Regions from separate parts of the Mesorhizobium sp. WSM4884 genome, predicted to be linked through region 1. Evidence: predicted binding sites of a transcription regulator. Region 1 holds the regulator's gene; each other region holds the start of a gene.
The links. The regulator PhoB, encoded in region 1, activates phosphate uptake and scavenging genes when phosphate is short. The targets are predictions, from matches to a motif close to TGTCATNNANCTGTCAT.
Positions count from the first base shown of each region.

Region 2: ppk2 (polyphosphate kinase 2) is a predicted target of PhoB. The motif match lies at 1,638-1,654, and genes of this name have one in related genera.
Region 3: phnF (phosphonate metabolism transcriptional regulator PhnF) is a predicted target of PhoB. The motif match lies at 2,787-2,803, and genes of this name have one in related genera.

Region 1 covers NZ_JARTVO010000013.1:144,426-149,177, forward strand. The annotation lists gene pstB (phosphate ABC transporter ATP-binding protein PstB) at 1-594, shown strand, start outside; gene phoU (phosphate signaling complex protein PhoU) at 612-1,319, shown strand; gene phoB (phosphate regulon transcriptional regulator PhoB) at 1,339-2,028, shown strand; gene P9236_RS20685 (ROK family transcriptional regulator) at 2,343-3,578, opposite strand; gene xylF (D-xylose ABC transporter substrate-binding protein) at 3,938-4,752, shown strand, end outside.
Region 2 covers NZ_JARTVO010000017.1:106,746-111,497, reverse strand. The annotation lists gene P9236_RS23610 (dihydrofolate reductase family protein) at 1-423, shown strand, start outside; gene ppk2 (polyphosphate kinase 2) at 625-1,545, opposite strand; gene P9236_RS23600 (aldo/keto reductase) at 1,807-2,850, shown strand; gene P9236_RS23595 (glycosyl transferase family 90) at 2,857-3,828, opposite strand; gene P9236_RS23590 (GntR family transcriptional regulator) at 3,959-4,624, opposite strand; gene P9236_RS23585 (multidrug efflux MFS transporter) at 4,745-4,752, shown strand, end outside.
Region 3 covers NZ_JARTVO010000003.1:279,930-284,681, forward strand. The annotation lists partial or broken gene P9236_RS06605 (alpha-D-ribose 1-methylphosphonate 5-phosphate C-P-lyase PhnJ) at 1-522, opposite strand, end outside; gene P9236_RS06610 (carbon-phosphorus lyase complex subunit PhnI) at 519-1,631, opposite strand; gene phnH (phosphonate C-P lyase system protein PhnH) at 1,633-2,244, opposite strand; gene phnG (phosphonate C-P lyase system protein PhnG) at 2,244-2,705, opposite strand; gene phnF (phosphonate metabolism transcriptional regulator PhnF) at 2,832-3,575, shown strand; gene P9236_RS06630 (zinc-binding alcohol dehydrogenase family protein) at 3,725-4,744, opposite strand.

The sequences.
Region 1 (4,752 bases):
GAGCTTTACCCGAAGCAGAGCGCGGAAGGCCAGGTGCTGCTCGACGGCAAGAACATTCTCGACCGCTCGCAGGACCTCAACCTGCTCAGGACCAAGATCGGCATGGTGTTCCAGAAGCCGACGCCGTTCCCGATGTCGATCTACGAGAACATTGCCTTCGGCGTCAGGCTGTACGAGAAGATCAGCAAGGCCGAAATGGACAACCGCGTCGAATCGGCGCTGAAGCGCGCGGCGCTCTGGAGCGAGGTCAAGGACAAGCTCAACGCCAGCGGCCAGAGCCTTTCCGGTGGTCAGCAGCAGCGGCTTTGCATCGCCCGCACCGTGGCGGTGAAGCCGGAGGTCATCCTGCTCGACGAGCCGGCCTCGGCGCTCGACCCGCTGTCGACCGCCAAGATCGAAGAGCTGATCGACGAGCTGCAGGCCGACTACACGATCGTGATCGTCACCCACAACATGCAGCAGGCGGCGCGCGTGTCGCGGCAGACGGCGTTCATGTATCTCGGCGAGCTGGTCGAGTTCGACCGGACGGAGAAGATCTTCACCTCGCCTCGCGAGAAGCGCACGCAGGACTATATCACCGGCCGCTTCGGCTGAGTTCATACGAGGACATAATCATGGCCCATACGGTCGCTTCCTTCGACGAGGATCTGAGGCAGATCAGCCAGCTTATCCGTGATATGGGCGATCTCGCCGGCTCGATGGTCGGCGCGTCGACCAAGGCCCTGCTCAATTCCGACAACGCGCTGGCGCAGCGCGTGGTTTCCGACGACGCCATCATGGACGCACGGCAGCGCGAGCTCGACGATCGCGCTATCACGTTGATCGCCAAGCGCCAGCCGATGGCCGACGACCTGCGCAGTGTGGTCGGCGCCATCCGCATGGCCGGCGACCTCGAGCGCATCGGCGACCTCGCCAAGAACATCGCCAAGCGCGTCGGCTCCGTCGGCGTCAGCGCCGCGCCGCGCGACCTGTCGCACTCCATCGACTCGATGGCGCAGCTGGTGCTGATCCAGGTCCAGGGCGTGATCGAGGAGTACACGGCGGGCGACGCCACGGCGCTCGCCAAGCTCCGGAACGACGACGAGCGCATCGACGTCAAATACACCTCCGTCTTCCGCGAGCTTCTGACCTACATGATGGAGGATCCGCGCAACATCACGGCCTGCACGCATCTCCTGTTCTGCGCCAAGAATCTGGAGCGCATCGGCGACCACGTCACCAACATCGCCGAGAACGCCTATTATGTGCTGACCGGCACCCAATTGCCCGCGAACCGTCCGAAGCAGGACGAGACGGCGATGTCGGCGCCGGCGGCCTGACAGCGAAGGTACCTGCTAAATGATCGCGCCACGTATCATGGTGGTGGAGGACGAGGAGCCGCTGGGGGTGTTGCTCCGCTACAACCTCGAATCCGAAGGCTATCAGGTCGAGGTGGTCACCCGCGGCGACGAAGCCGAAATCCGCCTGCAGGAGAACGTGCCCGATCTCCTGGTGCTCGACTGGATGGTGCCGGCGGTTTCCGGCATCGAGCTTTGCCGGCGCCTCAGGATGCGGCCCGAGACCGAACGGCTGCCGATCATCATGCTGACGGCGCGCGGCGAGGAAAGCGACAGGGTGCGCGGCCTCTCGACGGGCGCCGACGACTATCTGGTCAAGCCGTTCTCGACGCCTGAATTCATGGCCAGGGTCAAGGCGCTGTTGCGCCGCGCCAAGCCGGAGGTGCTTTCGAGCGTGCTCAAGGTCGGCGACATCGTGCTCGACCGTGAATCGCACCGCGTCTACCGCAAGAAGAGCGAGATCAGGCTTGGCCCGACCGAGTTCCGGCTGCTCGAGTTCATGATGCGGCACCCCGGCCGGGTGTTCTCGCGCAGCCAGTTGCTCGACAACGTCTGGGGCGAGACGATCTATATCGACGAGCGCACGGTCGACGTGCATGTCGGGCGCCTGCGCAAGGCCGTCAACAACGGCCGCATGCCCGATGTCATCCGCACCATACGCGGGGCGGGGTACGCGATCCGCGAGGATTAGTCTTCCTGTGGAGGCGGTAACAGGTTGAATCCGATCGTATGCGCCGGCGATTGGCTCAGACGCTTCTGACTTCGTCATCCACGGGCGGAGCAAGGAGCGAAGCGACGCAGCGCAGACCCGAGGATCCATTCCGTGACGTCGACGCGCCACTACGGTGCAGAATTCCGTTCCGCTGCGCCCTGCGTCCGAGGTAACGGCACGGATTCCAAGGTCTTCGCGACGGAGCTTCGCTCCTGCTTCGCCCTGGTATGACGAAGCTTCGGGACCTTCGCAAATCTCCGACGTCTAGCAGGACACGATCACTTCAAAGCTGTTCAGGCGACGTGCTTGCCCGCTCTTGTCTGCACGCCCGGCGCGAAAATCTCCTGGTCGACGAAGGTCAGCGCGCGCATGGCGCAGCCCTCGCGGATCAGCGGCAATTCGTTCGGCTCGGTGTCGAAGGAGATCGATTCCGAGTGCTGGCCACCGGCGGTTTGGGCGATGGCCTCGCGCAGCGACGGCTCGATCAGGTCGAAAGCGGCGGCGCTGACGCCGACCATGGCGACCGGCGCCGGGTCGATCAGCGCGAACAAGCTGCCCAGGCCGAAGCCCAGCGCCTCGCCCGCCCGGCGGTATGCCTCGCGCTCCGGGCCGTCCTTCTCGCGCGCCTTGGCGGCAAGCGCCCGCATGTCGGCGTCGCCGACATCGACCGGCTCGGCGTCCTCGCTCATCTTCATGGCGCTGCGCCAGATGGCGTAGTTGCCGGCATAGGCCTCGACGCAGCCGCGGCGTCCGCAACGGCAGAGCGCGCCGCCCGGACGATGGATCATATGGCCGAACTCGCCTCCGGAAGAATGCGTGCCGGTGAACAGCTCGCCCTTCAGCACCAGGCCCATGCCGATGCCGTGCGAGAGCAGGATGGCTATGAAGTTGTCGCGATAGCGGTTGGGGTCTCGCCATTGCAGCGCCACCGCCATCATGTTGCAGTCGTTTTCCATGGTGGCCGGGATGCCGAATTCCTTTTCCAGGATGTTGGCGAAAGGAATGTCGGTCAAAGGCGTGATCGGCGACCACAGCATTGCCCGCGCATGGGAATCGGTGATGCCTTGGATACCCATGGCGATGCGGGCAACGCTGCCGACATCGAGGTCGGGATCTTTCAGCCGGCGCCGGACGATCGCCACACATTCGCCGATCAGCTCGTCGCGCGGCATGGTCAGCGTATCGAGGCGCCGTTGCTCCTCGGCGATGACCTGCCCGGCATAGTCGATGACGGCGACGGAAAGGAAATTCAGCGACAGCACCACCGTCACCACCGCGGCCGCCTCGGGATTGAGGGCGAGGCCGACCTGCGGCCGGCCGCGCTTAAGCGATGCCGCCTCGCTCGGCTTGCTCTCGGCCAGGATGCCTTCCTGGATCAGGTCCGAGGAAATTGCCGAAATGGTCGAGTGGCTAAGCCCCGTGGTCGCGGCGATCTCCGTGCGCGACGGCTGGCCGGCGCGGCGCACGGCCGAGAGCACCATGGCGCGGTTGCGCCGGCGCAGGTCGTCATGGCGGATCCCGACCGACATTTTTCTCCTCCCGGTCAGCGCGGCCTCTTGATAATGCATGGGCCGTCGGCGACGCGCCAGATCGGTTCAGTCGCGGATGCACCACCGAACCGCTCTGGATTTTTTGTTTCATTCAGTTCCAACGGGGCAACGCTTCCGCGCTTCTGTGCAACTGTTTTGGAATAGTGGCAGAAGCGGACGGGGCTGTCATTATTTATTGCGGGCCTCGAAAAAAAGTTCGCGGCACCTCAAAAACCATCAGAATCGCAGTTGACAGCGCTTCGGCGTTGGATCAGTATTTTTTCGAGGCTCGAAAAAAAGCCTCTGTGCCGGCCTTCGGGCCAGTCTGGGTAGCGCCGCGATGGCGCAGGGAGGAAATCATGAAGAGATTCGCAACCGCCATGCTGGCGGGTGTCGCCATGTCGTTGACGCTGGCGTCGGTCGCAGAGGCGAAGGACAAGGTGATCGGCGTTTCGTGGTCGAATTTTCAGGAAGAGCGCTGGAAGACCGACGAAGCGGCAATGAAGAAAGCCATCGAGGCCGCCGGCGACAAATACATTTCGGCCGACGCGCAGTCCAATCCGGGCAAGCAGCTGACCGACGTCGAAAGCCTGATCTCGCAGGGCGCAAACGCGTTGATCATCCTGGCGCAGGATGCCTCGGCGATCGGCCCGGCGGTGCAGAAGGCGCTCGACGAAGGCATTCCGGTGGTCGGCTACGACCGCCTGATCGAGAACAAGGACGTGTTCTACCTGACCTTCGACAACAAGGAAGTCGGCCGCATGCAGGCCCGCGAGGTGTTCAAGGCCAAGCCTGAAGGCAACTACGTCTTCATCAAGGGCTCGGGTGCCGATCCGAATGCGGATTTCCTGTTCGCGGGCTCGATGGAAGTGCTGAAGGAAGCCATCGACAGCGGCAAGATCAAGAATGTCGGCGAAGCCTATACGGACGGCTGGCTGCCTGCCAACGCACAGAAGAACATGGAGCAGTTTCTGACCGCCAACGACAACAAGGTCGATGCGGTCGTGGCGGCCAATGACGGCACTGCCGGGGGCGTCGTCGCGGCGCTGACGGCTCAGGGTCTGGCCGGCACCGTTCCGGTCTCGGGCCAGGACGGCGACCACGCGGCGCTCAACCGCATCGCGCTCGGCACGCAGACCGTGTCGGTGTGGAAAGACGCGCGCGAGCTCGGCAA
Region 2 (4,752 bases), on a different contig from region 1:
CTCGGCCGCAACATGTTCGGACCAATCCGCGGCGAATGGCCGGACGAGAGCTGGAAAGGCTGGTGGGGCGACAACCCGCCCTATCACGTGCCGGTCTTCGTGCTCACCCACCACAAGCGCGCGCCGATCGTCATGGAAGGCGGCACGACGTTCCATTTCGTCACCGACGGCATCCATTCGGCGCTCGAACAGGCGAAGGCGGCGGCCAACGGCAAGGATGTGCGCGTCGGCGGCGGCGTTTCGACTCTGCGGCAATATCTGCAAGAGAGGCTCATCGACGAGATGCATCTGGCCATCTCGCCGATCCTGCTCGGCTCCGGCGAGCATCTTTTCGCCGGTCTCGACATGCCGAAGCTCGGCTATCGCTGCAGCAGCCAGGTCGCGACGACCGATGCCACGCATGTGATCATTGGGCGAGCGTAACCGACTTCCCTTCTCCCCTTGTGGGAGAAGGTGGCCGAGCGAATCTCGGTCGGATGAGGGGTGCTCCAGCTTGGCGATACCCCTCTCGCAGACACGAGGCATAAGACAGGTTTGTCAGCACCTCATTTCTTCCAACACCCCTCATCCGTCTTGGCGCTACGCGCCGATCCCCTTCTCCCGCAAGGGGAGAAGGAGGGCGTCTCAATACTTCGCCGGCACGTAGAGTTCGCGCGGCAGCACCTGGCGCTCGTAGGACGGGTTGAAGACACGCTCCGGCAGCGTGATCTCCTCATGCGGCACGTCCTCATAGGGCATCTGCTGCAGCAGATGGTCGATGCAGTTCAGCCGCGCCCGCTTCTTGTCGTTGCCTTCGACGATGAACCAGGGCGCCTCCTTGATGTTGGTGCGGGCGAAGGTCTCTTCCTTGGCCTTGGTGTACTGCTCCCAGCGCACGCGTGACTGCAGGTCCATCGGCGACAGCTTCCACTGCTTCATCGGATCGTGAATGCGCATCAGGAAGCGCATCTGCTGCTCCTCGTCGGTGATCGAGAACCAGTATTTCACCAGCGTGATGCCGGAGCGCACAAGCATGCGTTCGAATTCCGGCACGTCGCGGAAGAATTCCTCCACCTGCTCAGGATTGGCAAAGCCCATCACGCGCTCGACGCCGGAGCGGTTGTACCAGGAGCGATCGAACAGCACGATCTCGCCGCCGGCCGGCAGGTGCGGCACATAGCGCTGGAAATACCATTGCGACTTCTCGCGCTCGGTCGGCGCCGGCAGCGCCACGACGCGGCAGATGCGCGGGTTGAGGCGCTGGGTGATACGCTTGATGACGCCGCCCTTGCCGGCGGAGTCGCGACCCTCGAAGATCACCACCAGCTTCTTCTTGTGGTAGGCGACCCAGGACTGCAGCTTGATCAGTTCCGACTGCAGCCGCAGCAGCTCGCGGAAATAGGTCATCCGCTCGATGGAGGGCGGATGCGACTTCTTGTAAATCCTGGCGATCTCGAGCGAGAGCGCGGGTTCGGAAATCTCCAGCTCATAGTCCTCGTCGAGCGTGTCCTCGAGCTCGGCTTCCAGCCAGTCCTTGGCTCCGGAATTCGTTTTGAGTTCGTTCATCACGCAGCTCCTGCCTATCAGCCACTTTCGCCTCGGCTGCGTTCCGACCCTGGAAACGCAACTCCGTAAGCCGACTGAGATACAGACGCGCAATGACGGTTTTATTGCAGGCAGGGGCTTGTAATGCTGGACCAGCATATATGTGATCGGCCCGTATCGATGGCGGGGCGACAAGCCGCCGGAATTGTCCTACAAATACCCTCGCCTCTTTCCGGCGCCCTGCACGGCGCGCCTTTTCAAAACAAATCGCGAGGACCTGACATGGAATACCGCACGCTTGGCCGTTCCGGCCTGAAGGTTTCGACACTGACGCTTGGCACGATGACCTTCGGCGGCACGGGCCCGTTCGCCGCCGTCGGCAATTCCGATCTTTCGGAAGCGAGACGCATCATCGACACCTGCATCGATGCCGGCATCAACCTCATCGACACCGCCAACGTCTATTCCAACGGCCTGTCGGAGGAGATCGTCGGCGAGGCGCTCGGCGGCAAGCGCAAGAACGATGTGCTCATCGCCTCCAAGGCGCGCATGCGGATCGGCGACGGCCCCAACGACGAAGGCCTGTCGCGCCATCATCTGATCCGCGAATGCGAGAGAAGCCTGAAGCGGCTCAAGACCGATGTCATCGACATCTATTTCCTGCACGAATGGGACGGCGTCACGCCGCTGGAGGAGACGATCGCCGCGCTCGACACCTTGGTCGGCCAGGGCAAGGTCCGTTATGTCGGCTGCTCCAACTATTCCAGCTGGCAAGTGATGAAGGCGCTCTCGATCAGCGACAGCCATCATCAGCCACGCTTCGTCACCCAGCAGATCCACTACACGCTGGAAGCGCGCGAGGCGGAGTACGAGTTGCTGCCGATCTCGGTCGACCAGGGTCTTGGCGTGCTGGTTTGGAGCCCGCTGGCCGGCGGCCTGCTTTCCGGCAAATACCGCCGCGATAGCCCGACGGCGCGTCAGCTTGGCGGCTGGTCGGAACCGCCGATCCGCGACGAGGACAGGCTGTGGCGGATCGTCGACGTCCTGGTCGAGATCGGCAAGGCGCGCGGTGTCTCGGCGGCCCAGGTGGCACTTGCCTGGCTGCTCGGCCGCCCGGCCGTTTCTTCGCTGGTGATCGGCGCCCGCAATGAAACCCAGCTCAAGGACAATCTTGCCGCGGCAAGCCTGACGCTGTCGTTGGATGAGCGCTTGCGGCTCGATGCCGTCAGCCGGCCACCGGTGCTATACCCATACTGGCACCAGCAGTTCACCGCCAAGGATCGGTTCGGCCCGGCCGATCTCGTGCTTGATCGCAATGTTATCTGAGAACCGTCAGCCTGTGATGTAGCGCCAGACTTCCGGATCGGGTTCGATCTGGCCGCTCAGCACGAAATATTTGTAGAGGACGAGCAGCGAGACCGCTCGCTCGTCCTTTTCGTTGCCGAACCGGCGGCAGTAGGCGTTTGCCGCCGTTATGATGCGTTGGGCTTCCGCCGGACGCTTTTCGAAATAGGCGATCTTGTCGGCGACATCCGAAAAATCCGGTGCCAGCGGCACGTAGTGAACATTGGCCTCGAGCTCAGCTTCGGCGAACCACGTCTCGTAGGTCGGAGGCGGCATCAGGCAGAGCGAATTCGAGCTCATGATCCATTTCAGGTTCGTCGCCACGTCATTGCCTTCGAGCGAGACGATGTAGCGGAACTGCAGTTGCTGTGGGATTGTGAGGTAGGGCTTGCGGTAGTTCTCCGGCGCGCTCGGCTTTGGCGAGCCCGCATCGCAAACCGGCAGACCGCGCACGGCATCGACGAACCGCTTGCGGATCGGATTGTTGAGATCGCCGCGCCAGACCGCCACCGGGCGCTTGTCGGCGAAGGACAAACTGTCGCGGGGAAACCGGAAATGACGGAACTTGTCGAGCTTCATAATCACGGCGTTGCCGTTGTCGTCACGGATAGGCCGATCCTTGACGATCGCCGGCATCCTGGGCACGTTGACGACATCGCCGAACTCGAGATCGATGAGCAGGCCGCGATCGAAGTAGCGCGCGAACTCCTTCAGATCGTAATAATACATGCTGCCGAACTTGGGTATTTGACCGGCCGGCACGGCCGCCGCGCTCGGCACGAAGCTATGGTCGAGCCTGTTGTAGTAGTTGACCCGATCGCGGACCGTTTTGCCGGAGAGCTTCGCCTGCCGCAGGCGACCAGCCAGGCGCTCGCGAAAGAGAGCCTGCGGCACCACATCGCGCGTGATGTTGCGTATGAAATAAAATACCCGCGCTGCGGTGCGTAAGGGCGAAGCCATGCGTCCGTCGTTTCAGTAGGTGCGGTGTTGTTCCCCGCACCTCCTACAGCATTGCGCCGCACATCTTGCAAGCCCGCGCGCCGTGACGAACTTGTGAGAGTCCTTATATTCCGGCGACGGTAGAGGGTAATCAGGCAGCGACGACGGCGAAACCCCTGGCGCGCAGGCCGCGCCGATCCTCATGCAGCGATGTCATCAGCCGGTCGCGGCTGCCGGCGATATGGGCCGAGAGCAGCCGCGCCGCCTCGCCGGCGTCACCCTTCCGTACGGCGGCCAGGATGGCATGGTGCTCGGCCCAGGCGCGGCCCAATGCCGCCTCGTCGCGCACTTCGAGCCAGCGGGCGCGCGACAGCCTGGTCATCGCGTCGCGCACGGCTCGCAACAGGAATTCATTGCCGGAGAGCCTGGCCAGCTCGATGTGAAAATCCATGCCGACGCGGTGCCATTCCTCGCGCGGCGTCTCGGCGTCGCAGGAATCGAGCATCGCCGCGATCACCTCGACCCCGCTGCGGTCCTCAAGCGCCGCCGTCAGCCTCACCGCCGCCACCTCGACCGCCTCGCGATAGACGACGATCTGGCCAAGCTCGGCAAGGTTGATCGGCGCCACTGTCCAGCCGCGGCCGTCGCGGCCGATCAGCCCTTCGGTCTCAAGCCGCAGCAATGCGGCCCTGACCGGGGTGCGCGAGGCGCCGAAGCGGCTTTCGATCCAGCGCTCGGTCAGCCGCTCGCCCGGGCCGATCTCCAGCCCAAGGATCATCTCGCGAAGCTGCCTTTCGACATTCTGCATCTGCGACATCGTCGTTCCACTTTTCGGATGCCGCATTGACAGCGGCTGGGTTCGGGGTTCATGACGGATACCAACTTGGTATCCCAAAATGGTATCCGGAGCAATCCCGAATGACCGGGCAGGCATGACATGGCAGA
Region 3 (4,752 bases), on a different contig from region 1:
AGTGGTGGCGATGCGGCCGTGCCTGGCGATGTCCTCATAGAGCTTTACATGCATGAGACCATATTCCTCCAGCGCATGCATCTTGCGCGTCTCGGTCTCGCGCGGCTCGAGGAAGCGCAGCGGCTCGGGGATCGGCACCTGGAAGACCAGCACCTGGCCCGCGTTGAGCGGCTGCTCCGGGATACGGTGGCGGGTCTGGATGATCGTCGCCTTGGCGGTCTCTGTGGTGACCGCGACCTTGGCGACCTTTTTGAAGAAGGCGCGGATCGAAACGGCGTTGGTGGTGTCGTCGGCGCCCTGGTCGATGACCTTGAGCACATCGTCCGGGCCGATGATCGATGCGGTGACCTGCACGCCGCCGGTGCCCCAGCCATAGGGCATCGGCATCTCGCGCGAGGCGAAGGGCACCTGGTAGCCGGGAATGGCAATGCCCTTGAGGATCGCGCGGCGGATCATCCGCTTGGTCTGCTCGTCGAGATAGGCGAAGTTGTAGGTGGCGATGTCTGTCGGTTGCACGTTCATTCCGCGGCCTCCCTTTTCTCTTCACCGTTGCCCCCATTTTCCCGCGCCTCGTATTCGGCGCGCATGCGGCGGACCAGGTCGAGCTCGGCCTGGAAGTCGACATAGTGCGGCAGCTTGAGGTGCTCGACGAAGCCGGTGGCCTGGACATTGTCGGAATGCGAGATGACGAACTCCTCGTCCTGCGCGGCGGCCACGACGTCCTCGCCAAGTTCGGTCGCGCGCAGCGCCCGGTCGCACAGTGCCATCGCCATCGCCTTGCGCTCGCTCTGCCCGAAGACCAGTCCGTAGCCGCGGGTGAATTGCGGCGGCGCCTTGGCCGAGCCCTTGAACTGGTTGACCATCTGGCACTCGGTGACGCGGATCGAGCCCAGCGGTACGGCGAAGGGCAGCTCGGGCACGTCGAGCTCCAGCTCGACCTCGCCGATGCGCACCTCGCCGACAAAGGGGTGATTGCGCGCATAGCCGCGCTGCGTCGAGTAGCCGAGCGCCAGCAGGAAACCCTCATCGCCGCGCGACAGCGCCTGCAGGCGGATGTCGCGCGCCATCGGGAATTGCAGCGGCTCGCGGGTGATGTCGCCGGGGATGTGGTCTAGCGGCATGTCGCCATCCGCCTCGATCAGGCCCTCATGGGCTAGGATCGCGGAGACGCGCGGCATGGCTTCCGCTTCGGCCGAGCGCTGCGCGGGCGTCTCGACTTCCGCGCCGGCGGCAAGCTCCGGATCGAGCAGGCGGTGGGTATAGTCGAAGGTCGGACCGAGCACCTGGCCGCCGGGCAGGTCCTTGTACGTGGCCGACACGCGCCGCTCGATCTGCATGGCGCCGGTGTCGACCGGGTTGGCGTAGCCGAAGCGCGGCAGCGTGGTGCGGTAGGCGCGCACCAGGAAGATCGCCTCGATCATGTCGCCCCGCGCCTGGACGAGGGCCAAAGCCGCGAGCTCGCGGTCGTAGAGCGAGCCTTCGCTCATCACCCGGTCGACGCCGAGCGCAAGCTGCTCGACGATCTGATCGAGGCGCAGGGCCGGCACCGAGCGGTCGCCGCGGCGGCGATCGGCAAGCAGGCGGTGGGCGTTGGCGATTGCGGCTTCGCCGCCTTTCACCGCGACATACATGTCATGCCTCCATCGTCTGGATGCGGGTGGTGCGCGGCAGGCAAGCGAGGTGGCCGGGCGCCGCCAGGATGATGTCGACGCCGCGCGGGAAACGCTGGTTGTTCTGCTTCCACTGCTCGACGAAATGGCGCGGCATGCCCGTCGGCGCGATTATCGCCGTCTTCTCGATGCCGGGGCCTTCGAGCAGTAGCGACGGACCGGAAGCGAGATCGTCGACCAACAGGATCAATGTCGTCGAGCGGTCGGGATATTCCTGCGTGCCCTGCGAGAAACCGTCGAGCGCCGCCATCTGCGCCGGATTGGCTACCAAAGCGAAATGCGCGTCGGCAGGCGTGTTGGCCAAGGGCGCGCCGGTGTGGAAACCGAGCCAGGCCTTCACAGACGCTTCGGCCTGCAGTCGCGGATCGATCCAGATCGGCGTGTCGTTGTCGCACAGCGACAACGCGACGGCGCCGGCAGTTTTAGACAGCGGCGCTGGTGGTTGGGCGAGCGCCGGCAGCGCCTGGACGCTGCCTGGGCGCGCCATGGCGTCCATGATGGCGCGGAATACGACTTGAGCGTTGAAGACGGGATCGGCGAAGCCGCCTTCGATCGATTGCGTGGCGATATCCATCAGTCCTCTCCGCGCACCATGGTGAAGAAATCGACTTTCGTGGCCGCCGTCTCGACCCGCCGTTTCTCGCGCGCCGCAACAAGCGCAGCGCGCAACGGCGCGACCAGTTTCGTTTCGACAGCCTCGCGATGAACAGGGTCCTGCCAGAGCGCGTCGGCGATTGCGGCGAGCCTGGCTTTGCTCTTGTCGCGGCCGAGCGCATAGGAATGGCCGACCTGCCCGGAGGGGAGCCGCACCGTTGCGCGGGTGACGGTCGCCTCGCCGACATTGAAGGGCGCGCCGCCGCCGCCGATCCTGCCACGCACCGTCACCAATCCGGTTTCCGGACCGCGCAGCAGTTCGGCCTCCAAGGGCAGGCCGGAGCCATTCCAAAGACGCGCGATCTCTTCGGGCGCTGCGTGCGCCAGCGTCGCCATAACGGCTTTTCGCTCGGCCTGCTCGCGCGCTTCCTGTCCTCGCATTGCTTCACTCCTCGCATCGAGATAATTTGTATATTGATATAGACAACTATACAAATTATAGTCACCTCGTAACGAGAGTCCATGACGGGTGGATGACAAAAGGGGAAAAATGTTCGGGGGCAGGAAATGATCGGGCTGGCGAGCAGCATCGAGAGGCGCAGCGGCGTGTCGCTGTGGCGGCAGATCGCCGACAGGATCCTGCAGGGGATCGCGAGCGGCGATTTCGTCGAGAATGCGGCGCTGCCGCCTGAGGTCGCGCTGGCCGAGCGCTACGGCGTCAACCGCCATACCGTACGCAGCGCCATTGCCGCGCTGGTGCAGGAAGGTGTGCTCAAGGCCGAGCAGGGGCGCGGCACCTTCGTTTTGTCGCGCAAGCGGCTGTCCTATCCGATCGGCGCGCGCACGCGCTTTTCGACCGGTCTGCAAGGGCAGACGAGCGAGCGGCACATCGCGCTCTTGTCGTCATCGACCGAGCCAGCCAATCGGCGCATCGCCGAAGCGCTCGCCATCGCCAGGGGGGCGGCCGTGATCCGTCTGGAGACGCGCGGCGAGGCCGACGGGCATGCGGTGTCGCGCGCGACGACCTGGTTCGATGCCAAGCGCTTCGCCGGCATCGAGGCCGCGATGGCCGAGACGGGATCGATCACGGCCTCGCTGAAGCGCTTCGGCATCAACGATTATCTGAGGCACTCGACGGTGCTGTCGGCGCGCCACGCCGATGCGGACGATCTTGCCGATCTCGACCTGCAGCCGGGCGCCATCGTGCTTGTCACGGTTGCCATCAATGTGACGGTCGATGGCCAGCCTATCCAGTTCGCGGAGTCGCGATTTCCCGCCGAGCGGGTCGAGTTGAGGCTTTCGGCGTTGTAGCTGGCCTTGTCCGAGACCGTGATTGATCTGACTCGCGCTGATACCAGACCAACTCCGGTCGCTACTTGTCAGCGGCTTGGCGTTTGAGGAGCGCCTTCCCGACCGACGCGGCGCGCCGTCAATTCGGTCCGGGTTCACCACCCGTCATGTTATGATCCGACCTCGATGACCGCCTTGATCAGCCCCGACTTCTCATGCGCCCATCGCGCGAGATCGCGCGGCGTGCCGGCAAGGGTCGTGCGATGGGTGACGAGCTTGGCGAGCGGCACGGCGCCGTCCCGGATCGAGGCGGCGACATGGTCGAAATCGGCATGCAAGGCGTTGCGGCTGCCGACCAGCGTCATCTCGCGTTTGTGGAATTCGGGGTCGGAGAAGGTGATGTCGTCCTTGACGACGCTGACCAGCACCAGCGTGCCGCCATGCGCGACATGGGCGAAGGCCGACTGCACCGATTGCGTGTTGCCGGTGGCGTCGAACACAAGGTCGAAACCTTCACCGCCGGTCGCCTGCCGCACCAGTTCGGTCGCCTGCGCCTTCGAGCCGTCGAGTGCCGCAAAGCCGAGCTCGCTTTCGGCGAAGCCGAGCCGCTCGGTGCTCATGTCGAGCAGGTTGACGTCGAGCCCGGCGATGCGGGCAAACAGCGCCGTGCCGAGGCCGATCGGCCCGGCGCCGATGACCAGAGTGCGCTGGCCGGGCACGGCATGCGAGCGCCGCACGGCGTGCGCGCCGATCGCCAGGAATTCGACCGCCGCCGCATCGGCCAGCGACAGGCCGTTCGCTGGGTAAAGGTTCTGCGCCGGCACCAGGATCTCGTCGCACATGGCGCCGTCGCGATGCACGCCGAGCACCTCGATGCTGACGCAGCAATTCGGCTTGCCCTGGCGACAAGCGATGCATTCGCCGCAGGCGAGATAGGGATTGATGATCACCGGCTCGCCCACGGAAAGGTCGACGTTTTCACCCCTCTCGACGACCGTGCCCGAGACCTCGTGGCCCATGATGCGCGGGTAGGCGAGGAAAGGGTGCTTGCCTTCGAAAATGTGGTAGTCGGTGCCGCAGATGCCGACATGGCTGACGGCGACCCGCGCCCAGCCGGGCGGCGGCGCACCGGGTTCCGTACGGTCTTCGAGGACAAGGTCGCCGGGCGAGCGGCAGACGACGGCTTTCATGCGCTGAT